Regions from separate parts of the Streptosporangium sp. NPDC000563 genome, predicted to be linked through region 2. Evidence: riboswitches for the same ligand, from Rfam matches in the RefSeq annotation. Region 2 holds a riboswitch; the other holds the start of a gene.
The links. Region 2 has a riboswitch for S-adenosylmethionine ahead of ABT352_RS01110 (aminotransferase class V-fold PLP-dependent enzyme). Riboswitches for the same ligand answer to the same signal wherever they lie in the genome.
Positions count from the first base shown of each region.

Region 1 (7,120 bases), on a different contig from region 2:
GTTGAGGCGGGGCCTGGCGAAGCCGGCGGTGGCCCTGCCGCCCACGACCCAGGGGCCGAGGGCGAACCTGCGGGGGTGCGGGCTGCCTGACCTGTCGAGCAGGCGGCGGTCCGCGGTCCGCACGTTCACCAGGCCCGACTCCTCGTCGAGCTCGCCCCGGTCGCGGAGCGCGCCGATGAGCGGGTCGACGGCCCGACTCACGCTGGGCGCGGGCAGCCGGGCCTCGACGAGTGTGCCGGCCGCGACGCCACCGGGCACGGTGGGGCTCTGTGCCCGCCAGCGTCCTTCATGGTGGTCGACCTTGAGGTTCGCGCCGAGGAAGGTGACCACCCCGGCCCTGGCGAGGGCGCGCATCTCCTCCAGCCGGGATCCCGGCGGACCGCTCGCGACGTAGCTGAAGAAGCCGCCGAACCACGGGTCGGAGATGCCCAGCTCGGCGAGGACACCGTAGACGGAGAGCAGTCCGAGGATCATGGCGTGGTCGGCGCTGTGCGCGGGGTCGGAGCGCCGTTCCAGGTCGACGGCGAGATAGCCGTGCATCCACTTCTGCAGGCCCGCGTGGTCGCCGAACCGGATGCCGTCCAGCGGCCGGTCGAGCCGGTCGAAGTCGAGCCGGTCCGGGTGCCGGGGCACGGCCTGGCGGATCAGCTTGCGCATCCCGAGGCTGCGCCACTCCTCGGCCGCGAAGCCCTCCTCGAACTCCTCCCAGCCCAGCTTGACCCGCTTGGGGTGGGCGGTGATGAGCTCGTGGTAGTACGCGAAGGCCAGCTCCTTGGCGACGAGCGGCCACACGTCCCTGCGGAAGTCCCACGGCCCCTCGCCCAGCGCCTCGCGGGTGAGGAAGCGCGGCACCGGCGGGCGGGCGCCCTTGAAGGGGTAACCGGTCTTGGAGTGGTACGGCACCCCGCGCCGCGAACCCACGTGCAGGAGGGGCTCCCGCCCGCTGGGCAGGTAGACGAGCTCCCCGTCGTACTCGCGGACGAACCGGCCGCCCCGGCCCGAGGTGAGCAGCACCATCAGGTCGACGAAGGCGAGCCCCATCCCCCGTACGATCACCGGCTCCCTCGCGGGGACGCCGTCCAGGTCGAGGTCCGCCGCGTAGCCGGTGGGCAGGTAGCGCAGCCCCGTACGTGTGGCGAGGCGGGCCAGCGTGCCCTCCTCGCTCGTCGGGGTCACGTCGCCGTGTCCCTGGGCGAGGATCACCGCGTCGACCTCGATCGTCCCGCCGTTCTCCAGCCTCACCGCCTGGCCGCCGGGGACGTCGGCGAGGTCGACGGCGCGGGTGGCGTGCACGTGCACCCGGACGCCCCGCGGCGCGGTCGCCACCGCGTGGCGGAAGACGTGGGAGAGGTAGCCGCTCTGCGCGGGGCGGGTGGCGAACCTGCCGGGGTCTCCGCCGAGCCATTCGGCCAGCGTGGGTCCCGGGCGGATCGGTCCCTCGCACCGCACCGACTCGTCGGTGAAGAGGGTCACGTCGGCCGCGGTGGAGTTCATCCAGAGCAGGTCCGGCTGGTCGCGCCGCCAGACGCGCCCGCCGCCCGGCGGGTGGGGGTCGATCACGTGGACGTCCAGCGACGGCCAGCCGAGCAGGTCGGCGGCGTTGGCGCAGATCCGCTCCACAAGGCAGGTGCCCGTCGGTCCCGCGCCGACGACCGCGATCGAGGCGCTCATACGGCGGCTCTGCGGTGCGGCTCGTCCCAGTCGGCGTACAGCGGCTCGACCGGGACACGCCAGGTGTCGGTCTCGCCGCGGAAGGGGGAGATGACGGTGAAGTCGGTGTTCTCGCGGAAGGCGGGGTGGGCGTACAGGTCCCTGGCGTAGGCCCACAGGTTGGTGAAGGCGGTCAGCGGGCGCTCGCTGATCCTGGCCGCCGGGTTGTCGCTCAGGTCGAAGCGGAGCAGGGTCGGCCAGAGCCGTACGTCCGCCTCGGTGATCCCCGAGCCGAACAGGTACCTGCGGTCGGCCAGCCGGTCGTCCAGATCGTCCAGGAAGGCGATCACCTCTGCGCGCGCCTCGGTGTACGCGGTCTCGGTGGTGGCCGACGCCACGCGGCCCGCCGCCGTGTTGACGATCTCGTAGATCCTCGTGTTGAGCTCGTCGATCTCCGGCCTGAGCTCCTCGGGGTAGAGGTCGGCCTCTGGGTCGCCGCCGAACCGGGTGGCGAGGTCGATCGTGATGTCGGGGAAGTTGTTGCTGACGATGCGGCCGCTCGTCCTGTCCCACAGGACCGGTACGGAGACGTGCCCGTCGAAGCCGGGCTCGGTCGCCTCGTACGCCTGCCGCAGGGTGGTGAAGCCGTTGACCGGGTCGGCCCCGCGCCGCTCGCGGAAGGCCCACCCGCGCCCGTCGCGCTCGTCGTCGACGTAGGAGAGCGAGACCACGTCCTGGAGTCCCCTGAGGGAGCGCACGATGGCGGCGCGCTGAGCGTACGGACAGACGGCCGCGACGTAGAGGTGGTAGCGCCCCGGCTCGGCGGGGAAGGCGGTTGTGCCGATCCGCCCCTGGAAGGGGTAGCGCAGGCCGGACCTGCCACCCGGCCGGTAGTGGCCGTGGGTGTCGAGGTCGACGGGGCTCGCGTGGTTCAGTGTGCTGCTCTTCGGCATCTGGCGCTCCCGGACATGTCGTGGTGACCCCGGTGAAGGGGTCCGCGCTTGCGGCACGCCCACCGTGCCGCCTGGTCTCCCCCGGGGGCACCCCGCCGCGGTGCGAGGGTTGCCGGTCAGTCAGCCGGGGCTTCGCACTGACACTCTTAACCTATTTAGAAGGTAGGAAATACATAGATCTCTGTCAAGCCTTAATGTCGGGGAATGTCCTATGAGAGCGTGAACGTGGTCTACCGCAAGTACGACGGGTCACTGCACTGGCACCACCGCGGCCTGCTGCTCGGCGAGGACGAGCACGGGGTGTGGACGGGCTGCGTGGCCGACTCCAGCGGCCACAAGGGCGACGGCCCCGCGGTCGCCTGGCCGCATCCGTTCGTGATGCTCTTCCCCCGCGACGCCTGGTGGACGGCCGCGTTCAACACGGCACCGCACAAGCACGAGATCTACTGCGACATCTCCACGGTGCCGCGGTGGAGCGACGGTCAGGTCACCATGATCGACCTCGACCTCGACGTGATCAGGGTCCGCGGGAACCTGCTGAAGGGCCGCCGGAGCCGGGTCTTCCTGGACGACGAGGACGAGTTCGAGGAGCACCGGATCAGGTACGCCTACCCGCCCGACGTGGTCGAGAGCGCCCGCGCCTCGGCCGCCTGGCTGATGGAGGCGGTCACCACCCGCACCGCCCCCTTCGGGGACGCGCCACACTGGCTCACCCTGGTCAGCTGAGCGCGTCCCCTCCGGCCACCTCAGCGGGCGCGGTCGCGGAACAACCTGCCGGACAGCAGCGCCGAGACCAGCAGGAAACCGCCGCACCAGGCCAGCGCCTTCCACGGGTCGCTCCCCACGGGCCTGTCGAGCAGCAGGCCGCGCACGGACTCGATGATCGGCGTGGCCGGCTGGTTCTCCGCGAACCCGTGCAGCCACGTGGGCATGGTGTGGACCGGGACGAAGGCGCTGCTCGGGTAGGGCAGGAACATCACCGCGAAGGTGAAGCCGCCCGCGGCCTCCGGCGTCCTGGCCAGCAGGCCGACCACGGCGGAGACCGCGGAGACGGCCAGGACGAACACCACCAGGATGCCCGCCGCCGCGGCCCAGCCCGCCAGGTCCGCGTCCGCCCGGAAGCCGAGCAGGAAGGCGACGACGAACACGATGACGAGCGAGGTGAGGTTGCGCACGGTACTGGCGGCCACGTGCCCGCCCAGGAACGCCCCTCCGCCGACGTCCATCGACCTGAACCTGTCGACGATCCCCCGGCTCATGTCCTGGCTGACGGCGACCGCGGTCAGGGAGGCGCCGTAGGAGGCGCACATGACGAGGACGCCGGGGACGGCGTAGGTGACGTAGTCGGTGCCGGTCTGGATCGCGCCGCCGAACAGGTAGACGAACATCAGCATGATCATGACGGGCAACAGGAACGAGGTGATCAGCGCGTCGAGGTTGCGCAGCGACAGGCGGACGGCGCGGCCGGTCATGACCGGCCAGGCGACGAGCTCAGACACCGGCCCTCCTCCCCTCGCACCCGACGACGGGGCAGGACACTCGCCGCTCCTCGCTTGTCGAGACGTCCGTCGCCGTGAGGTCAGACACCGGCCCGCTCCCTGTCCGTCGGATTGTCCGTCAGGTTGTCCGTCAGGGCGAGGAACGCGTCGTCGAGCGTGGCGCCTCGCACGGTGAACCTCTCGACCGCGGAACGCCCGGGATCCACCTCGTCCAGCAGGGCGCGGATCTGCGCGGCGCTCCCGTCGGTGGCCGCCTCGACGGTGAGCCTGGCGGGATCGGCGTGCACGGCCCGCGCCCCGAGCAGGCGCGTCACCTCGGCGAACGAGCCGGCGTCGGCCAGGACGAGGTTCAGCCGCCAGGCGGCGACCCTCGCCTTGAGCTCGTCGGCGGTGCCCTCCGCCACCACCCGTCCGCCGTCGAGCAGCGCGATCCTGCCGGCGAGGCTGTCGGCCTCCTCCAGGTACTGGGTGGTGAGGAAGACCGTCGTCCCCGAGTCGGCGAGGCGGGTGATCACCTCCCACATCGCCTGCCTGCTCCGCACGTCGAGCCCGGTCGTCGGCTCGTCGAGAAAGATCACCGATGGTGCGCCGACGAGCCCGGCGGCCAGGTCCAGGCGCCGCCACATACCACCCGAGTACGTACCGACCCGCCGCTTTCCCGCCTCGACCAGGTCGAACCGCTCCAGGAGCTCGGCCGCCCTGCGGCGGGCCCCCGCGCGTGACAGGCCGGACAGGCGGCCCATCATCCGGAGATTCTCCTCGCCGGTCAGCAGTTCGTCGACCGCCGCGTGCTGGCCGGTCAGGCTGATGGCGCGGCGCACCCGGCGGCGGTCGCGGACGACGTCGAACCCGGCGACCGTGGCCCGTCCCCCGTCCGGCCCGACCAGCGTCGCCAGGGTGCGTACGGTCGTCGTCTTGCCCGCCCCGTTGGAACCGAGCAGGGCGTACACGCTCCCCCTGGCGACGCGCAGGTCGACGCCCTTCAGGACGGCGACCCTGCCGTAGGACTTGGTGAGGCCGACCGCCTCTATCGCTGCTTCCACTACCCCTCCTGTGTATGGCGTACGCTCTACTGTTTATGGCATACACGATATTGCGTAAGGTATACACTCGCAGAAAAGGACGGTCAAGCCCGGGAGCGCGATGGAAGTGCCGGAGAGCGTGGAGATCGCCTGGGGCCTGCGCGAGCGGCCCGGCAAGGGCCCCAAACGCAGCCTGAGCCTGGAGCACATCGTGGAGGCCGCCCTGCGGGTGGGCTCCGCGGAAGGGCTCGCCGCGGTCTCGATGAGCAAGATCGCCGCCGAGCTCGACGTCTCCACGATGGCGCTCTACCGCTACGTCTCGTCCAAGGGCGACCTGCTCATGCTCATCACGGACGCGGTGCTCGGCCCGCCTCCCCCGCTCCCCGAGCCGGGCGACGACTGGCGTCAGGGCGTCCACCGATGGGGCGCCGCCATGCGCGTCGCCCTGCAGCGGCACCCCTGGTCATTGCGCATCCCCATCACCGGGCCGGGGATCATGCCCAACCACGTCGCCTGGCTGGAGGCCGGGCTGCGCTGCCTGCGCGGCACCGGACTGGACGCGGACACGAAGCTCGCGGCGCTGTTGCTGGTCAACGGCTTCGTCAGGACCGAGGTGGCGCTCCTCGCCGACCTCCAGGACGCCCACCGCACCTCCCAGGTCACCGACGAGGAGGCGCTGTCCGGCTACGGCAGGTCACTCGCCAGGCTCACCGACGCCCAGCGCTTCCCCGAGATCCACGAGCTTCTCGAAGCCCGGGTCTTCGACAAGCCTGGCGGCGAGGACGACGAGTTCGCCTTCGGCATGGAACGCATCCTCGACGGCCTCACGGTGCTCGTCGCCCAAAAACCGCCCACCTGATCTCCGGCGCCCCTCACACCGACAGAAGCTGACCCCTCCTACTTCCGTGTCATGCCTTCGCATTAGTCAGTGTCGGTGGTCGTCCCCAAGGCGTACCGCAGATAGAAGTCTGGTTTGGCGAGGAAGCGTCGCCAGTGATCGACCAGTTGGAGCTTTTCCCACTCTGCGGCGCGGGTGCCGTAGTCGCCGAGCTCGATGATCTGCGCGCCTGGAAGGCTGGCGAGAATCGGCGAGTGGGTAGCGCAGATGATCTGCCCGCCTTCGTCTGCGACGCGAGCCATGAGACCGACCAAGCGCACGCATGAGTGAAACGAGAGGGCCGCTTCGGGTTCGTCCATGAGGTAGAGCCCTGGCCCGCTCACCATGCGTTCCAGGACGGTGAAGAATCCTTCCCCGTGGGATTGCTCGGTGAGGTCTTCCTCCCAGAACCCGTATCGGCCGGAGACGTTCTGTCCGAGGTTGAAGAGGGTTTCGGCACGGAGGAAGAATGCTCGGCGCTTGGTGCGGGGGCCACGTAGAAGACGGAGGCCGGTCGTCGTGAGTTCGGCGTCCATGACTTCCCCGAGGGGTGTGGGAGGTCCTGTGCTGGCGTATCGGGTGCCTGCCTTGCCGCCTGCGGAATTGATGCCGCAGACGTCGGCGATCGCTTCCATGAGGGTGGACTTCCCTGAGCCGTTCTCTCCGATCAGGAATGTCACGGGGGCAGTGAGACTCAGGCCGTGTTCGGAGAGGTGGCGGATGGGCGGCAAGGCAGCGGTCCACCCTGTAGGAAGGTGGTGGGTGCTCAGTCGGGTAAGTAGCACGCGCTACCGCCTTCCTGCGGGTTGGATCAGCCGGGCGGCGTGGGCGCGCACGAGGGCGGCGAGGGTTGGATAGTCGCCGCTTCGGCCGGCGCGGTCGAGAATGTGGGCGGCGGCCGACAGTTGCGCCAGGCGGCCGGTGGGGGTGTCAAGGAGGTCGGCGAACAGGTCGTGAACGTGGGCGGCGGTGTCGGGAACCAAGAGGCTGTGCAGGTAGAGCGTGGCTGCCCCGTAGCCGGCGGGGGCGTTGCCCCAATACTCCCAGTCGAGTATCCACAGGCGGGGGTATGTCAGGTTGGCCCAATGCAGATCGGTGTGTTCGGTCCGCGTGGTCGGG
Region 1 is NZ_JBEPDA010000003.1:143,842-150,961, forward strand. Features, by position in the region: gene ABT352_RS11375 (FAD/NAD(P)-binding protein) at 1-1,671, opposite strand, end outside; gene ABT352_RS11380 (glutathione S-transferase C-terminal domain-containing protein) at 1,668-2,603, opposite strand; SAM riboswitch class IV at 2,643-2,755, opposite strand; gene ABT352_RS11385 (DUF402 domain-containing protein) at 2,808-3,329, shown strand; gene ABT352_RS11390 (ABC transporter permease) at 3,350-4,102, opposite strand; gene ABT352_RS11395 (ATP-binding cassette domain-containing protein) at 4,183-5,145, opposite strand; gene ABT352_RS11400 (TetR/AcrR family transcriptional regulator) at 5,246-5,983, shown strand; gene ABT352_RS11405 (AAA family ATPase) at 6,046-6,786, opposite strand; gene ABT352_RS11410 (aminoglycoside phosphotransferase) at 6,790-7,120, opposite strand, start outside.
Region 1: another riboswitch for S-adenosylmethionine. It lies ahead of ABT352_RS11380 (glutathione S-transferase C-terminal domain-containing protein); the one in region 2 lies ahead of ABT352_RS01110 (aminotransferase class V-fold PLP-dependent enzyme).

Region 2 (7,120 bases):
GCGTGCCGAGATCGGCAGGCCCCGCGACAGGGCGTGGGCCTCGGTGATCGTACGGCTGGCGCGCGGCCGGGCGATCGCGATCGACTACTCCCACGCGCTGGACGACCGGCCGCCGTACGGCACGCTCGCCGGATACCGGGACGGAGCGACGGTCGCGCCCGTGCCCGACGGGTCGTGCGACATCACCGCCCACGTGGCGCTCGACGCCTGCGCGGCCTCCGGCGAGAGCGCCGGAGCCGTCACGACGGCGCTGACCACGCAGCGCGAGGCGTTGCGCGCCCTGGGCGTCACCGGGAGCCGTCCGCCGGTCGAGCAGGCGGGAAACGACCCGCGCGGCTACCTGCGGGCCCTCACAAGGGCCTCCGAGGAGGCCGAGCTCATCGCCCCCGGCGGCCTCGGCGGCTTCGGCTGGCTCTCTCAGAGCCGCCACTGAGAGTGGCGAGCCCCCGGCGGAACGACCGATCGCTTCGCCGACACCGATGGGATGCGCCCCGGACCGGGCCGTCGGGCCGCGGGATGTCGCGGGATACGGTGCGGTCCGGGTTGTCGCGGTCCGGGTTGTCGCGGTCCGGGTCGTCGCCGGCCACCGTGTGCTCCGGACCGGTTCAGACCCGCACATCGAGGGCGGTGAGGCCCCGGATGACGTAGCCGGGACCCCAGGTGGGTTCGGTGACGAGTTCCATCTTCGGCGCCTTGCGCAGGAGGGCGCCGAAGGATTCGATCAGCTCCACCCTGGCCAGCGGCGCCCCGAGGCAGAAGTGGATGCCGGCGCCGAAGGAGATGTGCGGGTTGTCGGCCCGGCCCACGTCCAGGCGGGCGGGGTCGGCGAAGACCTCGGGATCGCGGTTGGCCGAGCCGAACAGCAGCGCCACCTCGGAGCCGCGCGGGATGTCGATCCCGCCCACCGAGACGTCCTCGAGCACCCAGCGTTCGAACATCTGCAGCGGGGTGTCCCAGCGCATCAGCTCCTCGATCGCCGTGGGCAGCAGGGTGTGGTCGGCGCGGAGCCGGTCGAGTTCCGCCTGGTTGCGGAAGAGCGACCACCAGCCGTTGCCGGTGACGTTCACGGTGGCCTCGTGTCCGGCGTTGAGCAGCAGCACGCAGGTGCCGACCAGTTCCTCCTCGGTGAGCCGGTCGCCCTCGTCGGCCACCAGGGCGAGCGCGCTGATCAGGTCGTCGCCGGGGTCGGCCCTTCGGGCGCGGGCCAGCTCGACGAGATAGGCGGAGAACTCCTCGGCCGCCCGTACGGCGGTGTGCTGGGCCTCGACCGACGGCTGGAGCTCGTACATGCCGCAGATGTCGGCCGACCAGGGGCGCAGCAGGTGCCGGTCGGACTCGGGGATGCCGAGCATCTCGGCGATCACGGTGACCGGGAGCGGCTCGGCGACCTCGGCGATCAGGTCGCCTCCGCCGCGCTCGACGAAGACGTCCACGAGCTCCTCGGCCATGCGGGCGATCTTGGGGCGGAGGGCCTGGACCATGCGGGGGGTGAACGCCTTCGAGACCAGCCGCCGGAGCCTGGTGTGCACCGGCGGCTCGACGTCGAGCATCCCTGCCCTGATCACCCGCCAGAACGGGTCCTGGAACTCGGGGTCGTCCGGCCTGCCGAACTCCTGGTGCGAGGCCATGTGCAGGTAGGACCGGCCGAGCCTGCGGTCTCGCAGCAGCGCGTTGACGTCGGCGTGCCTCACCACCAGCCATTGGCCGGTCGGCTCGAAGAAGCCGACCGGCCGCTCCCGCCTCAGCTCGTCGTAGACGTCGTAGGGATGGGCGACGAATTCCGGATTCCAGGGATCAAAGCGCACGTAATCATCGTAATCCTGGTCAGGAGTCGGGCCGCTTGTCCGAATTTCCCTTTTCGGATGATTCATCCACTCCGTCCGCGGGACCGGTCCGGCTCGCCGGAACCCCCTGGGCCACCGCGGTCACCGGAGCCTCAGGATCGGCCCGGTGCGCAAGGTCCACCGAGTCCTTCGGGGCCGTGCCGTCCGTGCCGTCCACCGAGTCCGTACGACCCGACTGGTCCTCGGCACCGTAGCGAGAACGCAGCTCGACCGGCTTGCGCCTGCCCGCCTTGCCGCGCATCCGGATGTTCAGCAGCTCCACCAGCAGCGAGAACGCCATCGCGAAGTAGATGTAGCCCTTGGGGATGTGCTGCTCGAACCCCTCGGCGATGAGCACGACGCCGATCAGCACCAGGAAGGACAGGGCGAGCATCTTGATGCTCGGGTGCCGGTCCACGAAGCGGCTGATCGGCCCGGAGGCGATCAGCATCACGATGACCGAGACGATGACGGCCGCGATCATGACGCCCAGCTCGTCGACCATGCCGACCGCGGTGATCACCGAGTCGAGCGAGAAGACGACGTCGAGGATCATGATCTGGATGATCACCGAGGTGAAGGACGCCGCCACCTTGCCCTCGGAGTGGTGGGAGTCCCCCTCCAGGCTGCTGTGCATCTCGTGGACGCTCTTGCCCAGCAGGAACAGGCCTCCGAGTATCAGGATCAGGTCGCGCCCCGATATCCCCTGCCCGAAGACCTCGAACATCGGCGTCGTGAGCCTCACCACCCACGACAGCGCGAACAACAGGAGGAGACGGCTGAGCAGGGCGACGGAAATACCGATCTTGCGTGCCCTGTCACGCTGCGCGGGCGGGAGCTTGCCCACCAGGATCGAGATGAAGATGATGTTGTCGATCCCCAGGACGATCTCCAGGGCGACAAGGGTGAAAAAACCTATCCATATCTCGGGGTTGGTCACCCAATCCATGGCCTTCTCCTTCTTCGGCCGATTTCTTCGGCCAACGCTCGAACGCGCGATCATCCAGCCGGCTTGACCTTCTTCGGCTGACTCCAGGACGACCGGGAAAGGCCCCGAGTTCCTTCCTTTCATCACAACTCGCCGTCAATTCGCCGGACGCTCCCAGGCGCCGGCTCCTGCCCCGGATACCAGGACGCTCACCTTTCGGACTTGCGGGCCACCGCGGGACGTCGGTTATAGTGCCTCCGTAGGTCATGAGTGCCAGTGACAAGCCCCGGCTCGCTGGCCGGCAACCCTCGCGTCCGCGGCGGGGTGCCCCGGGTGAGGACCTGGTCCGGCACGAGGTATGCCGGGCAAGCGCGGGCTCCAGGCACCTGTGCCATGGGTTGGGGTCCGATGACCTCGAAGGAGCCATGGCGTGTCCACCCTCACGATCAGCACCCCCGCCACCCCCGCCGTCCCCGAGACCCGCGCGTCCGGTGACCGGCCGATCCCGGCCGTGCTCGGCTCGGACCTGGAGGTCCCGGTCAGGGGCGGCAGGCTCGTCCGCTACGCCAACCTCGACTACGCCGCGAGCGCCCCCTGTCTGGAGCCGGTGAGCGCCGCCGTCGCCGCCGCGCTCCCGGCCTACTCCAGCGTCCACCGCGGCGCCGGGTACGCGTCCCAGCTGACCACGGCCCGCTACGAGCAGGCCAGACACACGGTGCGGGCCTTCGTCGGCGCCCGCCCCGACGACTCGGTGATCTTCACCCGCAACACCACGGACGCGACCAACCTGCTGGCCCGCAGCCTGCCCGAGGGCACCACCACCGTGGTCTTCGACACCGAGCACCACGCCTCGCTGCTGCCCTGGGAGCGGGTCGTGCGGCTCGCGGCCCCCGCCTTCCCCGGTGAGGCCGTCCGCGCCGTCGACGACGCCCTCGCCTCGATCGACGGCCCCAAGCTGCTCGTCGTGACCGCCGCCTCCAACGTCACCGGGGAGCTGTGGCCGATCGCCGCGCTCGCCCACATCGCCCACCGCCACGGTGCCCGCGTCCTCGTCGACGCCGCGCAGCTCGTCCCGCACCGCCGCCTCAACCTGACGGCCCTCGACCTGGACTACGTGGTCTTCTCCGGCCACAAGCTCTACGCGCCGTTCGGCACGGGCGCGCTGATCGGCCGTTCCGACTGGCTCGCCGACGCCGAGCCGTACCTGCGGGGCGGCGGGGCGGTGAAGGCCGTGAACGACGACGACACCGAGTGGCACGACGACCCCGAGGCGCGGCACGAGGCCGGAACCCCGAACGTGCTGGGCGCCATCGCGCTCGCCGCGGCCTGCGACGCGCTGTCCGCCACCGGCTGGACCCCGCTGGTCCGCGAGGAGGAGCACCTCCTCCGGCGCCTGAGGGCGGGCCTCGCAGGTGTCCCCGGCGTCCACGAGCTGTCCCTGTGGGGCCCGGACCACCCGCGCGTCGGCATCGTCTCCTTCGTGGTGGACGGCTTCACCGCCCGCGAGGTCGCCGAGGCCCTGTCCGGCGACTACGGCATCGGGGTCCGCGACGGCAAGTTCTGCGCCCACCCCTTCGTACGGCACCTGCTGGGCGCCAAGGACGGCGGCTGCGACGACGTCACCGCCTCCGCCGTCCGCGCCTCCATCGGCATCGGGACCACCTCCGAGCACGTCGACCGACTGATCGGCGCCCTGCGGGATCTTGCCTCGCGCGGCTGACGTGACAGCATGGCCCTATGACTGAAGGCGCGCGCCGTGAGCTGAGCGTGGGGATGGGGGCTGGAGCCGAGGCCGTACGGGGGGCGGACGGCAAGGACCTCGCGACCGAGGACATGGTCCTCAACATCGGGCCGCAGCACCCGTCCACGCACGGTGTGCTGCGGCTGCGGCTCACGCTGGACGGGGAGCGGATCGGCTCCGCCGAGCCGATCGTGGGCTACATGCACCGGGGCGCCGAGAAGCTCTTCGAGGTGCGCGACTACCGGCAGATCATCGTGCTGGCGAACCGGCACGACTGGCTGTCCGCGTTCGCCAACGAGCTGGGCGTCGTGCTCGCGGTGGAGCGGATGCTCGGCATGGAGGTGCCGGCGAGGGCGGTCTGGACGCGCACGCTGATGGCCGAGCTCAACCGGGTGCTCAGCCACCTGATGTTCCTCGGCTCCTACCCGCTGGAGCTCGGCGCGATCACCCCGGTCTTCTACGCGTTCCGGGAGCGCGAGACCCTCCAGGCCGTGATGGAGGAGATCTCCGGCGGGCGCATGCACTACATGTTCAACCGGGTCGGCGGCCTCAAGGAGGAGATCCCCGCGGGGTGGACGGGCCGGGTCGCCCAGGCCGTGGCCGACGTGCGGCGGCGACTGCCCGACATCGAGAACCTCATCGCCGACAACGAGATCTTCCTCGCCCGCACGCGCGGGGTGGGCGTCCTCGACCGCGAGACGATCATGCAGTACGGGGTGAGCGGCCCGATCGCCCGCGCCTCCGGCGTCGACCTCGACCTGCGCAGGGACGAGCCGTACCTCGCCTACGGCGAGTTGCCGGTGAAGGTCGTCACCCGGTCGGCGGGAGACTGCCACGCCCGGTTCGAGGTGCTGCTCGAACAGGTGAAGGTCTCCCTCGACCTGGCCGACGCCTGCGTGGAGCGGCTCGTCGACCTGCCCCCGGGGCCGGTCAACCAGCGCCTGCCCAAGGTGTTGAAGGTGCCCGAGGGCCACACCTACGCCTGGACGGAGAGCCCGCTGGGCCTCAACGGCTACTACCTGGTCTCGCGCGGGGAGAAGACGCCGTGGCGGATGAAGCTCCGCTCGGCCTCCTTCAACAACGTCCAGGTGCTGCGCGAGATGCTCCCCGGCCACCTGGTCTCGGACATGGTCGCCATTCTGGGCTCGATGTTCTTCGTCGTCGGCGACATCGACAAGTAAGGCACGGTTGTAACCGCATGATCGAATCCGGCGGAGACCAGGAGGGGGCGCCCCCCGTACCCTCCACACCTCCTCCCGCTCCTCCCGCGCCCTCCGCCTCGAAATCCCGGGAAACCCCCGGAACGCCGAAAACCTCCGGGCCATCCGGAACGCCAGGGACGCCAGGAACCTCTGGGACTTCGGAAACCACCGAGAGCCGCCCCGGAACCACCGCGACCTCGGATTCCGTACCGGCCGAGCTGCCTCCCGCCACGGACGGGCCGCGGCGGGACCGCTACGTCGACTGGCTGCGCGCGCTCAGCCTGATCGTCGTGGTCGTCTGGCACTGGGCGTTCACGATCCTGCAGTGGGGGCCCGACGGCCCCTCGCCGACGAGCCCGCTGGGCTTCACCTCGGGGCTGTGGATCCTCACGTGGCTGCTGCAGGTGCTGCCGCTCTTCTTCTACGTGGGCGGATACGTGCACCTCCTGTCGTGGAACCGGGCCTGCGAGCGCGGGGTCGGCATCGGCACCTTCGTGTGGCGGCGCATCCGGAGTCTCGCGATCCCCGCGCTCGCGCTCGCCGGGACCTGGATCGTGTTCGGTGCGATCGTGACGTGGGCGTTCGGGATCGAGTGGATGGGCCGCGTGGTCCTGCTCGTCATCAGCCCGCTCTGGTTCATCGGCGTCTACCTCGTGCTGATCGCCCTGCTGCCGATCGCGCTCTGGCTGCACCGGCGCTACGACGTGCTCGCCCTGATCTGGCTGGCGGGGGCGGCGCTCGTCGTCGACGTGCTGCGGCTGCGCTACGGGTACGAGGCCGTGGGCTGGCTCAACATGATCATCGTCTGGGGACTCGCCCACCAGGCCGGATTCTTCTACGACCGGGTGGTGGCGCTTCCCCGCCGCTTCGACGTCGCCATCCTGTGGACCGGGCTGTTCGCCCTCTTCGGCCTGGTCTACTCGGGCATCTACCCCGGGTCGATGGTGGGCGTTCCCGGCGACAAGCTGTCCAACATGGCGCCGCCCACCTTCGTCATCGTGGCCCTGCTGATCTTCCAGATCGGCCTGGTGGAGGTGCTGAGGCCGTCCATGGAACGCCTGCTCGTACGGCCCAGGTGGCAGCGCGTGAACGAGACGGTGAACCGGTTCGCGCTCCCGCTGTTCCTGTTCCACACGACCGGCATGGCGATCTGGGTGGCGCTCACCTGGTGGCTGGTGGGCAGCGGACCCGGCGAGAGGGTACGGCTGGACCTGTTCTGGTGGCTGGAGCGTCCCCTCGCCATCGCCGGAGCGCTGATCTGCACGCTTCCGGTCATCATGCTCTTCGGACGCCAGTGGACGGCGAGGCGCCGCTAGCGCGGTGTCTCAGCGCGGGGTCTCAGCGCTCGTCGCCCGCGGAGTCCTTGGGAACCCGGCAGCAGTGCTCCAGGTACAGGGCCGCGCAGACCAGCAGCACGCACGCCAGC
Region 2 is NZ_JBEPDA010000001.1:226,876-233,995, forward strand. Features, by position in the region: gene ABT352_RS01095 (SAM-dependent methyltransferase) at 1-433, shown strand, start outside; gene ABT352_RS01100 (cytochrome P450) at 606-1,805, opposite strand; gene ABT352_RS01105 (TerC family protein) at 1,825-2,772, opposite strand; SAM riboswitch class IV at 3,014-3,129, shown strand; gene ABT352_RS01110 (aminotransferase class V-fold PLP-dependent enzyme) at 3,182-4,471, shown strand; gene ABT352_RS01115 (NADH-quinone oxidoreductase subunit D) at 4,489-5,673, shown strand; gene ABT352_RS01120 (acyltransferase family protein) at 5,691-7,010, shown strand; gene ABT352_RS01125 (DUF3180 domain-containing protein) at 7,033-7,120, opposite strand, start outside.